2 regions of the Halomonas sp. Cn5-12 genome follow, and region 2 is predicted to be linked to the other one. Evidence: predicted binding sites of a transcription regulator. Region 2 holds the regulator's gene; the other holds the start of a gene.
What was found. Region 2 encodes FliA, which starts transcription of late flagellar genes. Its sites were predicted from a motif close to CTAAAGTTNNNNNNNNNNCNGCCGATA; they were not measured.

Region 1 (9,124 bases), on a different contig from region 2:
TTTTCAATACCTAAGCGCTCAATGGTGTTCACGTAAGGCATGTGTTTTTCCTCCTGTATCGCATAAACCGCTTGCGCAAAATCAGGGTCTAGGCGTTTTGGTAACTGGATCATCCAATCGATAATGTTAAATAGCCGTAAAATTTGTTCGCGGTTGTAGCCACGCTCATATAAAAGCTTAATGAGGGCTACTTTGGTGTCTTTACGCGTCGCGCTATTTTTCACCCGTTTAGCCTGGATCTGAGCCATCACTACCAGCGCAAAAACGTTGTCGCTGGTTTCTAGCGCAACCCAGTTGCCTTCCCAATCTATCAGTTTAGCCATAGGAAAGGTAAAGGTCAGTTCACACCCCCAGCGCTCGTAATGAAACGTTGTGGGGCGGAAGCTTTTACGGGTATCTGCCAGTACTGCAAGGCTGACCACTTCCATTGCGTAGCGATCCCGCAAGCGATACTGATAGGTAAACATCCGCTCGGAAAATTCAACTTCGGGCTCACCCTGCACTTCAACGTGAATCAGCACCCAGGTCTCGCTACCGTCTTTGGCATAGACTTTGATCAGTTTGTCGGCGTAACGTCGGCCGCTTTCGGCACCAACCGTAATCTGTTGCAATTCTTTATCAAGGAAGCTGTAGCCTTTTGACCAATCAACGTGCTGGTTTATCGTCGGAAACAGCAATTCTAGAAATTCTTTAAAATATGCCTCTAACGCCATTTTCCATGGGCTGTCATGGTCAGCGCGGTGACGGTCATCTTGATCGCTCATGATGGCTCCTCTATTGGTACATATACCTTACCAAAGAGCGTTCTTGAATTGGTGAGAAGTCGTGCACAACAGTATTGTCGGCGACACCACCTAAACACAGATTACCTTTTTAGGTTCGTGCTTGATGGCTGTGCGGATTTTTCTACGTATTTCACAAAGTAGCCATTTTATTTTGCCAAGCGGCCTCTTTCTGAGCGGTTCACTTTATTGCCCGTTGAGGCCGCTTTTGGCGTTATTGGCTACCATGACGTTAGCTACTTTTTACGGCCTAGCTGGTAGTCTAGCGCTTCAAACTGCTGGGTTAGGTAGCTACTCATGCTGTTCATCTGGGCAATCATGCTATCTAGCTGGCCGAATTGGGTGCGGTAGCGGCTGATGGTGCGCTCGATGGTCACTTCCATGCGCTCGTAGCGCTCATTCAGACTGGTTACACGGTTTTCGGCACCGCTAATCGCTAGCTTGACTACTCCGTTATCGCCAAGCATTCGCTCTACGGTGCTGTCGAGCTGGGCTGCCAAGCCATTCCCTGCTTCGCCACCTACGAAAAAGTCGCTGAGTGCTTGGGGGTTATTGGCGACTAGATCGCTGATTTTATCGTCATCCATTTCCAGCGTGCCGTCTCGTTGCAGGGTAATGCCTAGCTGGTTAAGCGTGGAAAACTCGCCCCCGGCTATGCCTCCCGTCAGCACACTACGCAGGCGGCTTTCAATGGTGCGCACGGTGCTGTCGCCTACCAATTCACCGGCGGTTTCGCTGTCGCCATTAAAGCTGGTGAGTTTGCCAATGGTGCCTTTTAGGTCGTTAAACGCTTTTACAAAGCCGTTAATGGCTTCGCGCTGCTTGAGCGTATCGCGCTCTACATTAACCGTGCTGGTGGCGGTTTCGCCATTGGCAATGCTGAGTTCCGCTAGATTAAGGGTAACGCCCTGAATAGCACCTTCGATCTGGTTTTTGGCACTGCTGATGGCAATGCCATTGACGGTTAGCGCTGCATCTTCGCCAGCACGCTTGGTGGCGGCATCTTCAGCAAAGGGCCCTGCCACCGTGACTTCAGGGGATTGGCTGGTATCGACAAAGCTAAAGCTGGCAATAGAAGCATCCGCACCGGTATTTTTAGAGCTGAGCGCCAGCCGGTAGCCTTGGCCATCGTTGATGATGGTGGCGTTAACGCCTGCATCTTTATTGGCGTTAATGGCATCGCGTATCGCCGAAAGGCTGCTGCCGGGGGCGATATCAATATCCACAGCGTCCGCACCACCAAATTCCAGCCGTAGGGCCGTTGCGCCTTGCAGGTCCAGCGCGGTGTCTCGGTCAGTCACACGGGTTGAGGCCAGGGTGCCAGAAGTGGCTAACTGCGATACCTCTACCCGGTAGCTACCGGGCAAGGCACTGGCGGAGGTAGTGGCTTTAATGGCATCGCCACGCACGTTCGCGGAAAGGCTTTGGTAGAGCTTTGGGTCGTTGAGTTTCGCTACAGCATCTTGAAAGCTGTTTAGCGATGTTTGCAGCTGGCCGTAGGCAGAAATCTTATCCTGCTGTTGCTCTTTTTGGCGGGTAATCGGCGCGAGTTTGCCCCGCTCCGCTTCTTGAAGCTGATCCAACAAGCCGGTGAGATCCAGGCCAGAGCCGACGCCTAGAGAGGTTATTGTCGCCATGCAGATGTTCCTCGATGCAAAAGGCTAAACCCACAGTCATTAATACAGTGCGCCAGCGGTGGCGTTGCGACTGAGTTTAATAGTCTTTTTATCGACGGAACAGCGGCTAACTTTAGGCCTTTTTTATCACTTAACTACGAATACCCCATTACCCCAACAAAAACGCCTGCTTAGCGCAGGCGTCGTTTTGCAGCGTTTTTGCCAATGTTAGCTTAATTGCGGCCTAACTGAGCATCCAACGCATCAAACTGTTGAGTGAGGTAGTCACTGGTTTGGTTCATTTGGGCAATCATGCTATCCAACTGACCAAACTGGGTACGGTAGCGAGAAATGGTCTGCTCGATGGATTGCTCCATGCGCGTGTAACGCTCGCCCAGCGACTCAATGCGGGTTTCAGCGCCTGAAATCGCGCCGGATACCGTGCCATTAGTGCCTAGCAACTGCTCGATGGTTTGGTTCACTTGGCCTGCCATGCCTTCGTTATCGGCAGCGCCTGCAAAAAAGGCGGAGAGCGCATCCTGATTATTGGCAATGGCATCATCTAGCTTGCCGCTATCAATTTCCAACGTGCCATCGCGCTGTAGTGAAATACCGATATCCGTCAGCATGGAGAACTGGCCTTCGATACCTCCACCCAGCACACTGCGTAAACGAGACTCCACCGTGCGTACCGCACTGTCGCCCAGCAGCTCCCCAGCAGCGCCCGTTTCAGCATTAAAGCTGGTGAGTTCGCCAATGGTGCCTTTTAGATCGTTGTAGGCATCGACAAAGCCGGTTATCGCTTCGCGTACTGCACGAGTATCTTGCTCTACTGCCACGGTGCTATTTCCCTCTTCCTGAAGGTTCAGTGTTACTCCTTGAATGGCTCCCTCTACTTGGTTGGTAGGGCTAGTGATGGCCACACCGTTAACATTCAATTTCGCATCTTGGCCTGCTTGCGTAAACTCTGATTTCAACTGCCCGCCAAATTCCTCCCCTAGCGTTATGCCTGAGATAGATGCGTCTTCACCGGTTTGCGTGGAATTAAGCGCTAGCCGGTAATTTTCACCATCAAAGATAATAGAGGCAGAGACACCACTATCTTCTTTCGCGTTAATGGCATCGCGTACTTCTTCAAGCGTGCTGTTGGCAGCAATGTCTACCACAACGTCAGCTTGCTCAGCGCCTGCAAAGTTGAGTGTCAGCTTGGTCGCTTCTGTGGTCAGGGCGGCAGTTGAATCCGGCACGCTTTCGGTTGCCAGGGTGCCCGATGTGGCTAACTGAGTGACGGATACGTTATAGCTACCGGGCTGCGCTTCGCCATTGGCCGTGGCAGTGAATGCTTCACCGCTAACGTTGGTCGAGAGGCTCTCATACAGTGTGCTGTCGTTGAGAGCATCCGCTGCGTCCTGAAAGGCAGAAAGGGCCGTTTTCAGCTGGCCGTAGGCGGAAATTTTGGTTTGCTGGGTTTCCAGTTGTCGCTCGATGGGTTCCAGCTTGCCGCGTTCGGCTTCTTGCAGTTGGTCTAGCAAGCCGTTGAGATCAAGCCCTGAACCGATACCCAGTGATGAAATGGAAGCCATGCGTTACGTCCCTTTTTCGCGTTGTGCGGCCGTCTTACCGATTTTGCGGCAGCCATTATTCAAGTTAGCTAATTAGTGATTTATTCGGCATTGAGACTATTAACTTTAACAAATTTATTAGCCCTGGGCTTACCCATTTATCAGAAACAACAAACCAAAGCTATAAACCTATGTTTATTAAGACTTTCTACCGACACCCACATAGCAAACACCCGCCTCACTCAACGCGCTGGGTGCGTATAAATTACGCCCATCTACTATTAGTTTATTGTTTAGCTGGCTTGCTAACCAAGTGAAGTCAACGGTGCGAAATTCTTTCCACTCTGTGCAAATAACCAGTGCATCTGCACCTTTTACTGCCTGTATGCGATCGCCTGCGAGCATCAGGTCGTCACGCTCGCCATAAAGCCTTCGGCACTCACCCATCGCTTCCGGGTCGAACGCTTGCACCTTTGCGCCTGCTGCCCACAGGGCTTCCATCAGTGCTCGGCTGGGCGCTTCGCGCATATCATCAGTGCCGGGCTTAAATGCTAGCCCCCAAATAGCAATCACTTTCCCCTCTAAGTTACCGAGGCTCTCTTGCAATTTTGTGTAAAGCGTTTGTTTTTGGCGCTGATTAACGGCTTCTACGGCTTTTAATAATTCCGGCGTGTAACCTAATTGCAAAGCGGCTTGCTCAAGGGCGTGCACATCTTTCGGGAAACAGGAGCCGCCATAACCACAACCAGGGTAAATAAAGTGATAGCCAATACGCGGGTCGCTTCCGATTCCCCGGCGTACATCTTCAATATCAACCTCTAAGCGCTCCGCTAAATTCGCCATTTCGTTCATGAAACTAATTTTGGTCGCCAACATGGCGTTGGCGGCATATTTCGTCAGCTCTGCCGCTCGCACGCTCATAAACATCAGCTTGTCGTGGTTGCGGTTATAGGGCGCGTAGCAGGCTTTCATGCGCTCTTTTACCCGCTCGCTCTCGGTGCCTACGATAATGCGAGCGCCGCGGGTGAAGTCATCAATGGCAGCGCCTTCTTTCATAAACTCAGGGTTGGAGCACACATCAAAAGGGTGTTCAACTTTACGCTGCTGTAGCACGCGGCTGATGGTGTCGCTGACACGCTCGGCCGTGCCTACCGGCACTGTCGATTTATCAACCACCAGCTTATAGCCCTGCATGTGCTGGCCGATACTTTCCGCGACGCTTAATACGTACTGCAGATCAGCGCTGCCATCTTCGTCTGACGGGGTGCCCACCGCGATAAACAGCGTGTCGCTTTCGGTTACCGCCTGCGCGGTATCTGTGGTAAATCGCAAACGCCCAGCGGCAACATTATGCGCTACCAGCTGGCTCAGGCCTGGCTCGAAAATAGGGATCTCACCACGGCTAAGCTGTGCGATGCGGTTAGCATCAATATCCATGCAGATGACCTGATGCCCCACATCCGCCAAACACGCACCTGCCACGAGCCCTACATATCCGGTACCAAAGACACTAATCTGCATAATCAACCAGCTCTAAAAGAAGTCTTGCGAGACTACCACACCTTTCTTGTAATTCAGATGACACGCAAAACTCAACCCAATACATAGACCTTGGTCTAACACTCCTACTGCTTTATAATGCACTGCAGCACACCCATTTTGCTGCGACGATTGCAGGAGCAACCTACCATGCCCGCTGAAGCATTATCCCCCGCGACCACTGCTTCCTTCCACGTACAGCGCAGCTTGCGCCACTGCCTTTCTAGCGTAGCGGAACTGCTTTATGAAAGCGGCCACGTCCTTGAAACCATCACCTTGATACAGCGTGGTTTATCGCACCAGGAGTTGATCTCTCTGAGCCATCAGCACCCCCGTTGGGCGCTTTGCCAGCAAGTGCTGGAAGAGAGTGATGCCGCCACTTTTAATGACTATGGCCGTTTTGTGTTAACAGCCATGGGCCGCGAGCTGATGTTTGATATGTTTGGCCAAGGGGCAGCGGATTGCGCCTAACGTTGGGGTGAAGCACGTATAAAAACGCCCGCTGGGGGAGCGGGCGTTTAGAAGCGCTAATATCGCATCATGCAGGTCGTGGGTTATTCATGGCAGAGATTAACGCAGGCCTAACAGCGAAAGAATAAACAGAACAACAACGATCAGGCCGATGATATAGATGATGTTACGCATAATGGCACTCCTTGCTTGTTGCGTTTTCGAGAAAGCAGATGGTTGCTCACCCTTGAGCTGACCCTTCCAGCCTAGCAGGCTTTGTTTTGTTTTGCGTAATCAGCCACCTCTATCGCGGCTTGCCTTGTTACTCTCCCTTATGCGCCAAGCTCATCAAGTAGAGCGCCGCTGCCAGCGCCAGCACGGAGAGCGCTAGGTAGATTGCATCCAGCGGCGTGGTGAAGCGGATATCCACCACCGCCCGGAAGAATTCGATAATTACCGCTAGAATCACCACCCGGGCGATTTTGTCTTTCAACTGATCCAGCGAGGCAACGTTGAAGGGGTGTGCGGGGTAGCGTACTTCCGCTTGGTCGATACGCGAGACAAACAGCCGGTATACGCCTAGCCCGAAAATCAGCAGTACGATGGCAATCAGGTAGATATCCACCGCGATAATGATATCGGGCACCAGGGTGTCGTGGATGTTATGGGTGTCATCCACCAAGTAGTAGTGCAGTACATCGCCCACCACTTTAAGGATATCCAGCGTGCCGACAATAAACAGCATCAGCGAGCCTAGTAAGCTCGGCACCACCGCTAGCATGACCAAAAAGCGCGAGTTCCACAGCGCGGTTTCAATACGCCGCTCCCATGTGGACTGCTGGTGAGGAGGTTTTGGGGGTGGCGGTGAATGGGGTGAGTTGCTCATCGTAGGCACTTAGCTCCTTCTTAATTTACGTCGAATAGCGAAAGTGCCTAGTAAAGCATTAGATCAGGTTCATCACTACTACCGTGAAGGTCACGCCGGTAAGCAAAAACCCCAACGCCAGCATCAGGCCATCTCTGGCCACCAGCCCCAATCCAAACAGCGTGAGTGCCAATCCAGCGCCATTGGCACTGAAAGGGATGAACTCCATGGGTGGCATCGCTAACGCCACCAGCAGGCAAGCGAAGGCCGTCACCCGAATACCGATGTAGCCGGTCATCCAAGCCAAGCGCACGCCCAGCAAGCTATCCACCCATTTGGCGGGCTTTTTCATGTAGTGCAGCGCTTTATCAAACTTCTGCCGTGATAAAGAACGATTAAGCAGCCATTTAGGCAGCCAGAACGTTTCCCGCCCTACCAGCAGCTGCGAAGAGGTCAGCAGCACTAACACCGCCATCAGCGTTGGCATGCCGGGGATATCACCAATAATCGGCGCCAGCGTTATCAAGCCTGCCAATAGAAGCAGCGGCCCAAACGAGCGTCTCCCTACCGCATGCACCACATCATCCACACTGACCTGCGCGTTTTCCCGCTCCATCCGTTCCATGGTGTGGATCAGTTCGGTTAAATTCGTCGCATCCTGCGTTTCTTTCATGGGCACTGCGGCGCTCCTTTGCCATTGAGCTCTGTTTAAAGTAGGTATGTTTCGCGTCGATCTGTTTAGCTCAGGCCTGTTGAACATCGCTGCTTGGTTAATCGCTTGGCCTCTATAGGTTAGCCCCTGGAGCCGTTCGCCACCCAAGCTTTACGCTGCCTGTTCAAGCCCTTTTAACCTTGTCACTCTTTCCGCTTGGCAAGCTGCTCTTTGAGCTGTTTGGGCACTTGCTTGATGATCAGCCGGTCCTGGGTTTCGTCATACTCAATGCTGGAACCCAGCAGGTGTGAATCAAAGCTGATCGAGACGCCTCCAGAGCGCCCGGTGAAGCGGCGAAACTGGCTGATAGTGCGTTTGTCCGGCGGGATTTCCGGCGAAAGGCCGTAGTCGGCGTTGCGAATATGGTCGTAAAACGCCTTGGGCTGCTTCTCATCCACTAGCTCGGAGAGCTCTTCCAGCGTCATGGGTTCGCCTCGGCGCAGCTGCTCGTTGGCGTAATCAACCAGAGTATCGGTTTTTTCCCGGCTGGCGTCGTCGTCCAGGTCCTCTTTTTCGACGTAGTCGCTAAAGGCTTTCAGCAGCGTGCGGGTTTCGGCGGGGGCATCAATGCCCTCTTCCATGCCCAGTAGCGCCGCTACGCCATCGGCGAGCTTTTTACCGCCCCGGTCTTTTAGAAACGAGACGTACTGCGTGCTTTCCGCGCCGCTCTGCCACTGGGTCAGGTTGATGCGGGCCGCCAGGGTGAGTTGGCTCGTGTTTAGCTGGGCGGCGGGCACCGCTTGGTGCGCGTCGTTAAAGCCGATACCTTCCCGCTGATGCACGAGCGCCATGAACAGCGTTTCGGTGTCGCCTTGACGCAGATGGGCGATGACCAAGAAACCGCCCACCGAGAGCTGCCCCTGCAGCGTTTGGGCCAGCCGCTCGGCCATGGCGCTGGCCAACTGAGCAAAGGTTTGCTCGTCGGCTTGATACGCCGTGAGCCACGCCACCAGCGGCCCGGCCTGCTCGCCCTGCTCGGCGAAGCGCCCCCAGCCCTTCGCTTTGGTGTTGTAGGTGTCGTTTAGCGCATTCACTAGGCTGGCCATCACCGTGTCGTCGCTGGCGGCGGCGGCCTCGGCAGGCGGGGCCGTCACACTTAAGCGCTCGCCGTCGAGGGATGGCTCAAGGCGGTAGACAGTACTTTGCAGTAGCGGCATAAACAGGCATTACCTTTGTAAAAACGTCGAAGAGGTCACTTCAGCATCAGGGCTTTAAGCGGTAGCCGGTGCGGAAAATCCAGGCAATGGTGGCAAGGCTTGCCGCCAAAAACAGCAAAATCATCGCCACGCTAGCTCCTAAGCTGACATCGCTAATGCCGTAGAAGCTCCAGCGGAAGCCGCTGACGAGGTACACCACCGGATTTGCCAGGGTCACGCTCTGCCAAAACGGAGGCAGCATATCGATGGAGTAGAAGCTGCCGCCCAAGAACGTGAGCGGGGTAATCACCAGCAGCGGCACGAGCTGCAGCTTGTCGAAGCCATCCGCCCAGATGCCGATGATAAAGCCCAGCAGGCTGAAGGTGACGGCGGTCAGCACCAGAAACGTCAGCATCCAGAACGGGTGGGCGATCTCAAGCGGCACAAAGAAGCTGGACGTGC
Region 2 (9,124 bases):
TCGTGTTCCTGCTATTTACAGTGCTGCTGGGTGGTTTAGCCTGGTACCTGATCCGTCGAAAAGAGCAGACCTTGGTGAAGGAGGAAGTCTCCGCTGCACCGCCTCAAATACAGGAAACCCCTGAAGCCAGCTGGGAAGATGTTCAGCTGGTAGACATGCTTGGTTTAGAGGTGGGGCATCGCTTGATCCCCTTGGTGGATTCCCGGCAGAAGGGTGAACTGCTGGACCGTATTAAAAGCGTACGCAAGAAGTTTGCCCAGGAAGTGGGCTTCCTGCCGCCCGTGGTGCACATTCGCGATAACTTAGAACTACCACCCAATACCTATGTGCTCTCCATGAAGGGAGCGGAAATTGGCCGCGCTGAGGCGCAGGCCGGTAAATGGCTAGCCATTGATCCTGGTCAGGTCTCGGGGGAGCTTCAGGGTACACCGACCCAAGACCCTGCCTTTGGCTTGCCAGCAGTATGGATTGACGCTAACCAACGGGAGCATGCTCAGGTATACGGGTACACGGTCGTGGATGCCAGTACGGTCATCGCCACGCACCTTAACCATCTGCTGCACCGCCACTCGCCTGAACTGCTGGGCCGCCAGGAGGTTCAAAAGCTGCTGGACAAGTTGGGCGAAGATCAAAAATCGCTGGTCGAAGAAGTAGTGCCGAAGTCCATCTCCCTCACCGTGCTGCAGCGCATTTTGCAGAACCTACTGGATGAGGATGTCTCGATTCGTGATATGCGTACCGTGCTGGACACCTTGGCAGAGCATGCGGGTCAGCAGAAAGATCCCAACGAGCTAACGGCTCTGGTGCGTATTGCGCTGGGCAGGGCCATTACCCAGCAGTGGTTCGCGGGCCAAGATACGCTGCATGTGATGGGGCTGGATGCGCAGTTAGAGCAAGTGTTGTTGCAAGCAATGAACGGCAATGGTGCGATGGAGCCAGGGCTGGCGGATACCTTGATGAATCAAGCGCAGCAAGCGTTAGAGAAACATGAAGGCAGTGGTGAAGCGCCTGTGCTGGTGGTTCAGCACTCGCTACGGGCCGTGTTGTCGCGCTTCCTGCGCCGCCGCATGCGCCACTTAGTGGTGATGTCTCAAGCGGAAATTCCCGACGACCGCACCCTGCGCGTTACCACGCTGGTGGGTGGTCGCTAATGGCCACACTTCGAGCGGTAATAGCCTTTTACGTTTTGGCAACAGGTGAAACATGAGCGTTAGACGTTTTGTCGGAGCAAATAGCCGCGACGTAATGCGCCAAGTGCGCGAAGTGTTAGGTGATGATGCACTTATTGTCGCCAACCGTCGCACCGAAGGCGGCGTTGAAATTCTCGCCATGGCGGATGACGCCGTTGACCAGTTCGACCCGTCGCCGACGACGCCAGCGGAGGAGCCGAAGGCTAGCCCCGCGCCAGCGCCTGTCTTTTCACTGCCAAAGCAACCAGACCCCCTAGAGGCGATGAGTGAGCGTCTGCTTCGGGAAATGCAAGATATGCGCGAACTACTGGCCCGCCGCCAGCCGTTGCCAACGACTCAAAGCGGTGCAGACACCGCCTACGAGCACCTACGGCAGTTGATGGCCCGGGTTGGCTTCAGTACAGAGCTGAGCGAAGAGGTGCTGGAAGCATTGCCAGATGAGTTGAGCGCGCTCGAGGCTACTAACGACGCGCCGCTTAACTGGCTGCGTGAGCAGTTAATGGCACGGCTTAACGTGCTGCAGCACGAAGAGAGCTTCTTTGATCAAACGGGCATCGTCGCATTGGTTGGCCCCACTGGGGTGGGTAAAACGACCACTACTGCGAAGCTTGCGGCACGCTTTGTGATGCGCCACGGCACTCGCCCAGTGGCGCTAGTGACCACCGATAGCTTCCGTATCGGCGCTCATGAGCAGCTGCGCATTTATGCACGGCTCTTGGATACGCCCATGTATGCCCTAGACGCTGAACAGCCGATTGATGAATTGGTTGGTCGGCTACAAGGTAAGCAGTGGGTGATTATTGATACCGTGGGGATGAGCCAGCGGGATCAGCGGGTGATTGAACAGATCGCCCATTTACAGGGTGGGAAGTCCACCGTGCGTCTGGTGCTGTTGCTCAACGCCGCCAGTCAGCCGGAAACGCTAGAAGAAGTCGTATTGCGCTACCGCCAAGCGGCGAGAGCTGCAGGTGCCGAGTTAGACGACTGTATCATCACGAAGCAAGACGAAGCTGGGCGGCTTGCGCCGGTATTAGACATCGTCATGCGCCACGGTATGAGGGTGCTGTTTGGCTCCTATGGCCAGCAGGTGCCAGAAGATATGGTGGTCGCGACACCACCCGCACTGATTGATCAAGCACTGTCGGCCAACGTTTCGAGTAGCGCGCGTGCTGAAACAGCCCCACTCAGCTTGCCACGCTGGTCGCGGGATGTGTTAGGGCAGGGGCGCAGGCTCTCCTCGGTGTTAACCCGCTTGCGTCAGCGGGTCGTCGATTTTCACCGCTTGGAAGCCGCCTGGGACATCGCAGCGCTGCCGGGGGTGATACAAGACCAGCGCCTAGATGAGCTGTTAGCCGGAGCCTCCACCACTCGTGACGCGTTAGGGGTGGTTTGGTCGCCCCGCCGCAACGAGCGAGGTTGTGACTGGTCGATGCCAGATGTTGCCCTGAATGAGCAAGGTGCTTGGCTGGCACTGACTCGCCTTCAGCACCGTCAGCTAGCGGGCTGGCAGCCACGTTTGGTGCGTTGTGCAGGAGATGTTGCGGTTCATCTGCTGCCTACCCTGCCAGACGCTGAGGCGCTGGCTTGGCTAAACGCTCAGCATCTGACGTGGGTCAGCATGGTGCCCGCGAGCCAGCGGGTATACTGCCAGGGCGAGCGCTATACCCTGCGTTCCCTGTTCCAAGAAAGCACCTTAACCCATAGCGTGGGCATCCGTTTCCGCGGGCAAAGCATGCAGCTTTCCAGCGCCTATGTTGAAGCGCAGGACGTATCAGGTAACCCCGTATTGGCGTGGGTCGGTGAGGTAAGCGACCCTGAAAGCACTAAGCGAATCGTGCGCCGCTACTGGCTAACGCCTGCACGTTTGGGCAGCGATGTGTTAACGCTTTTAATCACTCAACTGCAGAGTGACGGACTGGCATCGCTCACCAAGCGTGCTTGGCAGCAGCTTAAAGAGGCCGATGGGGGTGATGTCAGCAGCGAGCTGCGCCTGCTGATGGCCAGCGGCGCGGCTGCAGTAGCTGGCCATCTAGATATCGTTGACGATGAGGACGCTCAGGCCCTGCGAGCCGATTTGCTGCGCTTGTTAGGAACCCAGCGCAAGCGGCGTGATACGGCACTGCTTGATGCATTAGTACACGTTCTGATGGCGCGCGATGCCATTCGTCAGCTAGGTAGCGTCAGTCGTGAGGGCGTGGTATGAGTGGCCAGGATCAGGCGGCTGGCCTGCGCAAATGGGCCGATTTACAGCGCCAGCAGCGCGGTGCTGATGAAGTCGGCCATAACGTGGAAAGTGACGAGGCAGTGCCTGCCGCACCCGTTAACGAAGAGAAAGCCGCCGCGCATACCCAGGAGGCCATGGCACCGACGGTAGCTGCTGCTGCCGAGCCTGCCACCGTGGCGCCTCCAAGACCGAAAAAAACGTTAGTGGTAGTAGGCTTACCTCATGCTGGCGCAGCGCAGGTGGACAAAGTGCGAGGTCGGCTGGGGCAATGGTCGGCCCTTGGAAGGCAATGGGCAGGAGACCCACATGATTGGGATGTTCATATTGTCATGCCTGACAGCGCCTCGCTGACTGACTTAGCCGAGCGTTACTCACGCTGGGCGTTGTGGATCAACAGTGATGCTGACGCCTTTGCCACCATGTACCGAGTGTTGCGCCAATTACGCGAGCATGGTGGTCCGCAGCGTCTTCTAGCCCTTCATGAACCCCACCTGCCGCGCCGGGGGTTGCTGGATAATTTGGGCAATGCTTCCGCTCGTTATTTAGATATTGAGCTTCTGCTGCTGGCGCGCTAGCGGCGGGCCAGGGTGCATGTGTCGCTCAAGGGGAGAGTTATGCAGAGTTTGGCGAGTTGGGTAAGTAACGCTAAGCAGATGGCTATTGAGGCGTTGATAAAACCTGCAAAGTTGTTAACAGTAAGAAAAATGGGCTGTTTAGGGCTAGTAGCAGGGTTATGGCTTTTCGCGTTGAATACGCAGGCCGCAACCGGCAGTTGGAGCAGCCAAGTGCCTAGTGTGATGGTAGCAATGAGCGACCGTACCAGCAGCAGCCAGGCGATAACCCCGCCAGCGGGCGTCCCACTGCGTAATGCTGTGCTGTCGCGAATTCAATGGCGCTTTGAATCACCGCCGGGAACGCCTGTGAACGCTTGGCTATGTCATCCTGAACGCTGTGTTGCACTATCAGGCATGCGCGGTAGCACGACCGCTCTATCGGGAATGTTGGCGAGCGCACCGCTGTACTTTCGGTTTACGCTGCAGCCAGGGCAACGCCCTGTGCGAGTACAGGGGTTACAAGTGATCGTGAACTATCAGTAAAGGTTGTTAAGCCGCGAGGCACGAGGATGTATACAGCACAAGGCAGGATCAAACAGAGTGAGCTGTTAACTCAATACATGCCACTGGTGAGACGTCAGGCCTTAACGCTGCAGGTAAGGTTGCCCGCGAGTATTGAGCTGGATGATCTGATCCAGGCGGGTATGGTGGGCTTGTTAGAGGCATTAGGGCGCTTTGATGCTGCCCAAGGAGCAACATTTGCTACCTTTGCAAGCCAGCGCATCCGTGGCGCGATGATGGACGAGCTGCGCACTCGTGACTGGCTGCCCCGCAGCGTACGCCGCTCGGCACGGGCGGTAGATGATGCTGTGCGTCGTTTAGAGCAGCAGCTGGGGCGCCCCCCGGAAGAGGGGGAGATTGCCCGTGAACTGGAGATGCCGCTAAGTGATTACCAGCAACTGCTCAACGATACCAATAGCGGGAAATTATTGCCGTTCGAAGAGCTCATTGCGGATGGCGGCGAGCCTGCGGGGGACGACACTCACCGACAGCCGTTTGAACAATTATTGGATGAACAGCAGCGGCAAACGCTGATCGACGCCATTGAAGCACTGCCCGAGCGCGAGAAGCTGCTAATGGCGCTGTATTACCAAGAAGAGATGAATCTAAAAGAAGTGGGCGCTGTGCTCGGTGTCACCGAATCACGGGTTTCACAGCTTCACAGCCAGGCGGTGAGTCGGCTGCGTGCTCGCCTACATGAGACTAATTAACCCTCTCACTCACTAACCATAACCGGCGAGGAGCCGTTGATGAATCCATCTACGCTGATCGGTATATTTGCCAGCATGCTGTTGTTGGTAAGCGTTTTATTTTTTACCGCAGAGTCTCCCGAGAGCTTTATTAACTTACCGGGGCTTGCCATTGTGGTCACTGGCACGCTGGCGGCCACGTTTATCAGCTATCCGCTGAAAGAAGTGCTGCGTGTGGTGCGTCTGGTTGGTTTAGTTTTCCGCCGTGAAAACACCTATGTGCGAGATGACATCAATGAGTTGGTTTCCATGTCGCGCCTTTGGTTTAAGGGGGATGTTAGAGCGGTTGAGAAAGAACTGGAACATACCCGTAATCCGTTTTTGCGCACCGGTATTCAACTGGTCATTGCGAATACAAAAGAGGATGAAATCTTCGACATGCTGCGCTGGCGTATTGCGCGGCTGAAAGCCCGCGAGCATGCTGAAGCCCAAATTTTCCGCACCATGGCCACCTATGCACCGGCCTTTGGCATGATTGGTACTTTGGTAGGCTTGGTCAACATGCTCGAAGTGATGGATGCGGGTGACCTGGAAGTAATTGGGCCCCGGATGGCAGTGGCGCTGTTGACTACTTTCTATGGCATCCTGTTGGCCAATTTGGTGTTTAAACCGATTGCCGTGAAGCTAGAGCGGCGTACGGAAGAGCGCCTTATCACTATGAACATGGTGCTGGAAGGCATTTCGCTAATTACCAAGCGCCGTCTGCCATCGTTTATTGAAGAGACGCTTAACTCCTTCGTAGCGAATTACCACGACGAAATTCGTGACTCGAACGTTAAGCCTCGGCCCGATATGGGTGCCGCATTAAAAGGGTAGCGCCATGCTCGACCGCGACTCACGGCATGCTTTGGAGCTTCCCGCCGAAGTGGGGGAGAGTGACGAGAGCTGGCTGACCAGTTACCTGGATGTATTGACGCTGCTGATTACCCTGTTTGTACTGCTGTTGGCGCTTACGCCATCCGGCGGTGGCGAAGGGAGTGAAAGCAGTATCATGGATCCCTCGAATGCCGTTACGTCACTGCCATTGGCTAGCCTAGCCACAGGAATACTTCCCCGCCACGATGGCTTACATCCCCAAATGGCAGGGCTTGATATCCCTGGAGTGAGTGTCTCCCAGGGGCAAGAGGGCGTTACGCTACGTATTGACGATAGCCTTTTATTTCCCAGTGGCAATGATGTGCTAACGCCCCAGGGGCAAGTTGTGTTAGAACGGCTCTCTCCGGTGCTACAGGCTTTTGATGGTCAAATTTCCGTTGAGGGCCACACCGATAATGTGCCGATCGCGACCGCTCGGTTTCCGTCTAACTGGGAACTCTCAGTGGGACGAGCTATCGCAGTGGTACGCCAGTTAGAGCGGCAAGGTATTGCCATTTCACGTATGCGGGCCGTCGGCTATGCCGACACCCAACCCATGGAAAGTAATGCTACTGCGGAAGGGCGAGCTGCCAACCGACGCGTTGAGCTGTTGCTGAAGCAACAGGTCAAGGGGTAAAGAGATATCTCGAGGCTATCTTCGTGTCGAAGCATCATTCGCTACTGACAGCTGTAAAACGCTGATGGCCCGGGCCGATGCCGCTATGTATCAAGCCAAGCACAGCGGCCGTAATCGAGTAGAGGTTGCGGAAGAGCGTGCGCTTAACCCGGAGGAGCAGGTGCCTCTGTGATAGAGGCGCCGCTACACAGCGACTGCATGCGTTGAATGGCATCGCCAGCACCTTCCAAACTAAAGGTCATGTACCACGGTTCCTGCTCACCCTGGTCAAATCCTAAAAACAGCTGCTCGCCCGACTGCATCTCAGCGATCAGCGTCTCCATATCGCTCAAATAAAAATGGGCATAAAAGCCGTCATCGCCCCGCTCGGTAATAAACTCCGCCATGGTATCGACAATCGGGTTGTCACCAATCCGCAGCCGAGTGGGTACCAGATTCACCGCTCGGCTCTCACCCTGCTGCTGCGCTAGGGTGACGCGCATCTCCAGCCACGGTAAATCACAGACTCCTTGAGTAGCATTTATGCTTAGCGTGGCATCGGAGTAGCTGTGGGTCTCTACAGCACGAAAGTGGCGCTCTTCTCCTAGGGTCAGCGCCATGGATTGCCAGTGCCCATGGGTAGCCACTGTTTCCACATTAAATGTAGCGGCCAATGAAAGGGGAGCTGTGACAAGCAGCATGGCGGTGACGGCGAAAGTTGATGTTTTCAGGAAGTTCATAGGTCGTATCGTCATCGAAAACTTTAAGCCTATAGCGTGTTGGGAATAAGCAAAAGGGCAAGGTGCTGATTTTTCTATATCTAGTGTTGTTGGCATCAAAAAAACGGCCCATATAGTAGAAATTCGGGGCTATACTCCCCTACGATGCCGCGTATAATCGGCCCGTTTTTTAGCGCGATCGCTACCCATCGTGAAGGAGTTTCGTGAACATGAGTACCGCAGCCAAGGCGATGAAGACATCCAGTGAAGTCCCTATGCAGGCTCCATCTAGGGAAATCTGGGATGCCAAATATCGGTTAAAAGATCGTCATGGCCAACCGGTGGATCAAGATGTCGCAGCGACCTTTGAGCGCGTGGCTCGCGCCCTAGCCGCCGTAGAAGGTGAAAAGGCCGATGAGTGGCTACCCAAATTTCGCTGGGCGCTGGAAAATGGTGCTATTCCCGCTGGGCGAATTCTCTCTAATGCGGGAGCCGAAGCCTACAAGCCCGCCGTCAGTCTGATTAATTGCACCGTTTCTCGCACTATTCGTGACTCCATGCGCGATATCCTCGACTCCGTGGTCGATGCGGGTATGACATTGAAGTCGGGCGCCGGTATTGGCTACGACTTCTCGACCCTGCGCCATAAAGGTGCCTTTGTGTTTGGCGCAGGAGCGGGCACCAATGGCCCGCTGGCGTTTATGGATATCTACGACAAGATGTGCTTCACCGTGGCCTCGGCCGGAGGCCGTCGCGGTGCCCAGATGGGTACCTTCGATGTGGGGCACCCGGACGTGCGCGAGTTTATTCAAGCCAAGCGCGAAGCAGGGCGGCTGCGTCAATTTAACCTGAGCCTACTCATTACCGATGAGTTTATGGAAGCGGTGAAGCACAACGCCGATTGGCCGCTGGCCTTCCCACTGCATCCTGGTGAGAAAGAGGATGTGAGCGTCGAAGAGGTGATTTACCGCGACTGGCCGGTGGTGGAAGAGGGCTACACGGTGGATGCCGAAGGGCGCGTGGCCTGCCGTGTTGTCGAGGTGATTAAAGCTCGCGAGTTGTGGGACACGATTATGTCCTCCACCTACGACTACGCCGAGCCGGGCTTTATCCTGATCGATCAAGTCAACCGCATGAACAACAACTGGTTCTGCGAAGATATCCGCGCCACTAACCCCTGCGGCGAGCAGCCACTACCGCCAGAGGGCGCTTGCCTGCTGGGCTCGGTCAACCTGACCAAGTTTGTGATCGAGCCGTTTAGCGCCGAGCCGCGGTTTGATTGGGAGCGCTACCGTAAAGTCGTGGCGATTTTCACCCGTATGCTCGACAACGTGGTGGAAATTGCTGGCCTGCCGCTCCCCCAGCAACAGCGCGAAATTGAAGCCAAACGCCGCCACGGCATGGGCTTTTTAGGTCTTGGTTCGACCCTGACCATGCTGAAAATTCCCTACGGCTCTCAGGCGTCGCTGACGTTCACTGAAGAGGTCAGTCGTCATTTGGCGTTGGAAGGGTGGAAGCAGGCGCTGGAGCTTTCTAAAGAGAAGGGCATGGCGCCAGTGCTTGAAGAGGAGCACACCATTACGCCCAAGATGATGCGCGAGCGCCCTCAGCTCGCCAGCGACGGCTACGAGGTAGGCGACAAGGTGCCGGGGCGGA

Region 1: fliD (flagellar filament capping protein FliD) is a predicted target of FliA. The motif match lies at 2,509-2,535, and genes of this name have one in related genera.

What each region holds. Positions count from the first base shown of each region.
Region 1 covers NZ_JAKGAY010000010.1:73,182-82,305, reverse strand. Annotated here, with positions in the region: gene L1249_RS08035 (hypothetical protein) at 1-764, opposite strand, end outside; gene fliD (flagellar filament capping protein FliD) at 1,019-2,419, opposite strand; gene fliD (flagellar filament capping protein FliD) at 2,632-3,981, opposite strand; gene L1249_RS08020 (UDP-glucose dehydrogenase family protein) at 4,159-5,481, opposite strand; gene L1249_RS08015 (hypothetical protein) at 5,650-5,970, shown strand; gene L1249_RS08010 (YqhA family protein) at 6,272-6,835, opposite strand; gene L1249_RS08005 (exopolysaccharide biosynthesis protein) at 6,894-7,487, opposite strand; gene L1249_RS08000 (nucleoid-associated protein) at 7,670-8,683, opposite strand; gene L1249_RS07995 (ABC transporter permease) at 8,730-9,124, opposite strand, start outside.
Region 2 covers NZ_JAKGAY010000002.1:47,181-56,304, forward strand. Annotated here, with positions in the region: gene flhA (flagellar biosynthesis protein FlhA) at 1-1,151, shown strand, start outside; gene flhF (flagellar biosynthesis protein FlhF) at 1,204-3,393, shown strand; gene L1249_RS01585 (hypothetical protein) at 3,390-3,989, shown strand; gene L1249_RS01590 (flagellar protein FlhE) at 4,161-4,511, shown strand; gene L1249_RS01595 (RNA polymerase sigma factor FliA) at 4,538-5,239, shown strand; gene L1249_RS01600 (motility protein A) at 5,279-6,094, shown strand; gene L1249_RS01605 (OmpA/MotB family protein) at 6,099-6,770, shown strand; gene L1249_RS01610 (hypothetical protein) at 6,914-7,489, opposite strand; gene L1249_RS01615 (adenosylcobalamin-dependent ribonucleoside-diphosphate reductase) at 7,699-9,124, shown strand, end outside.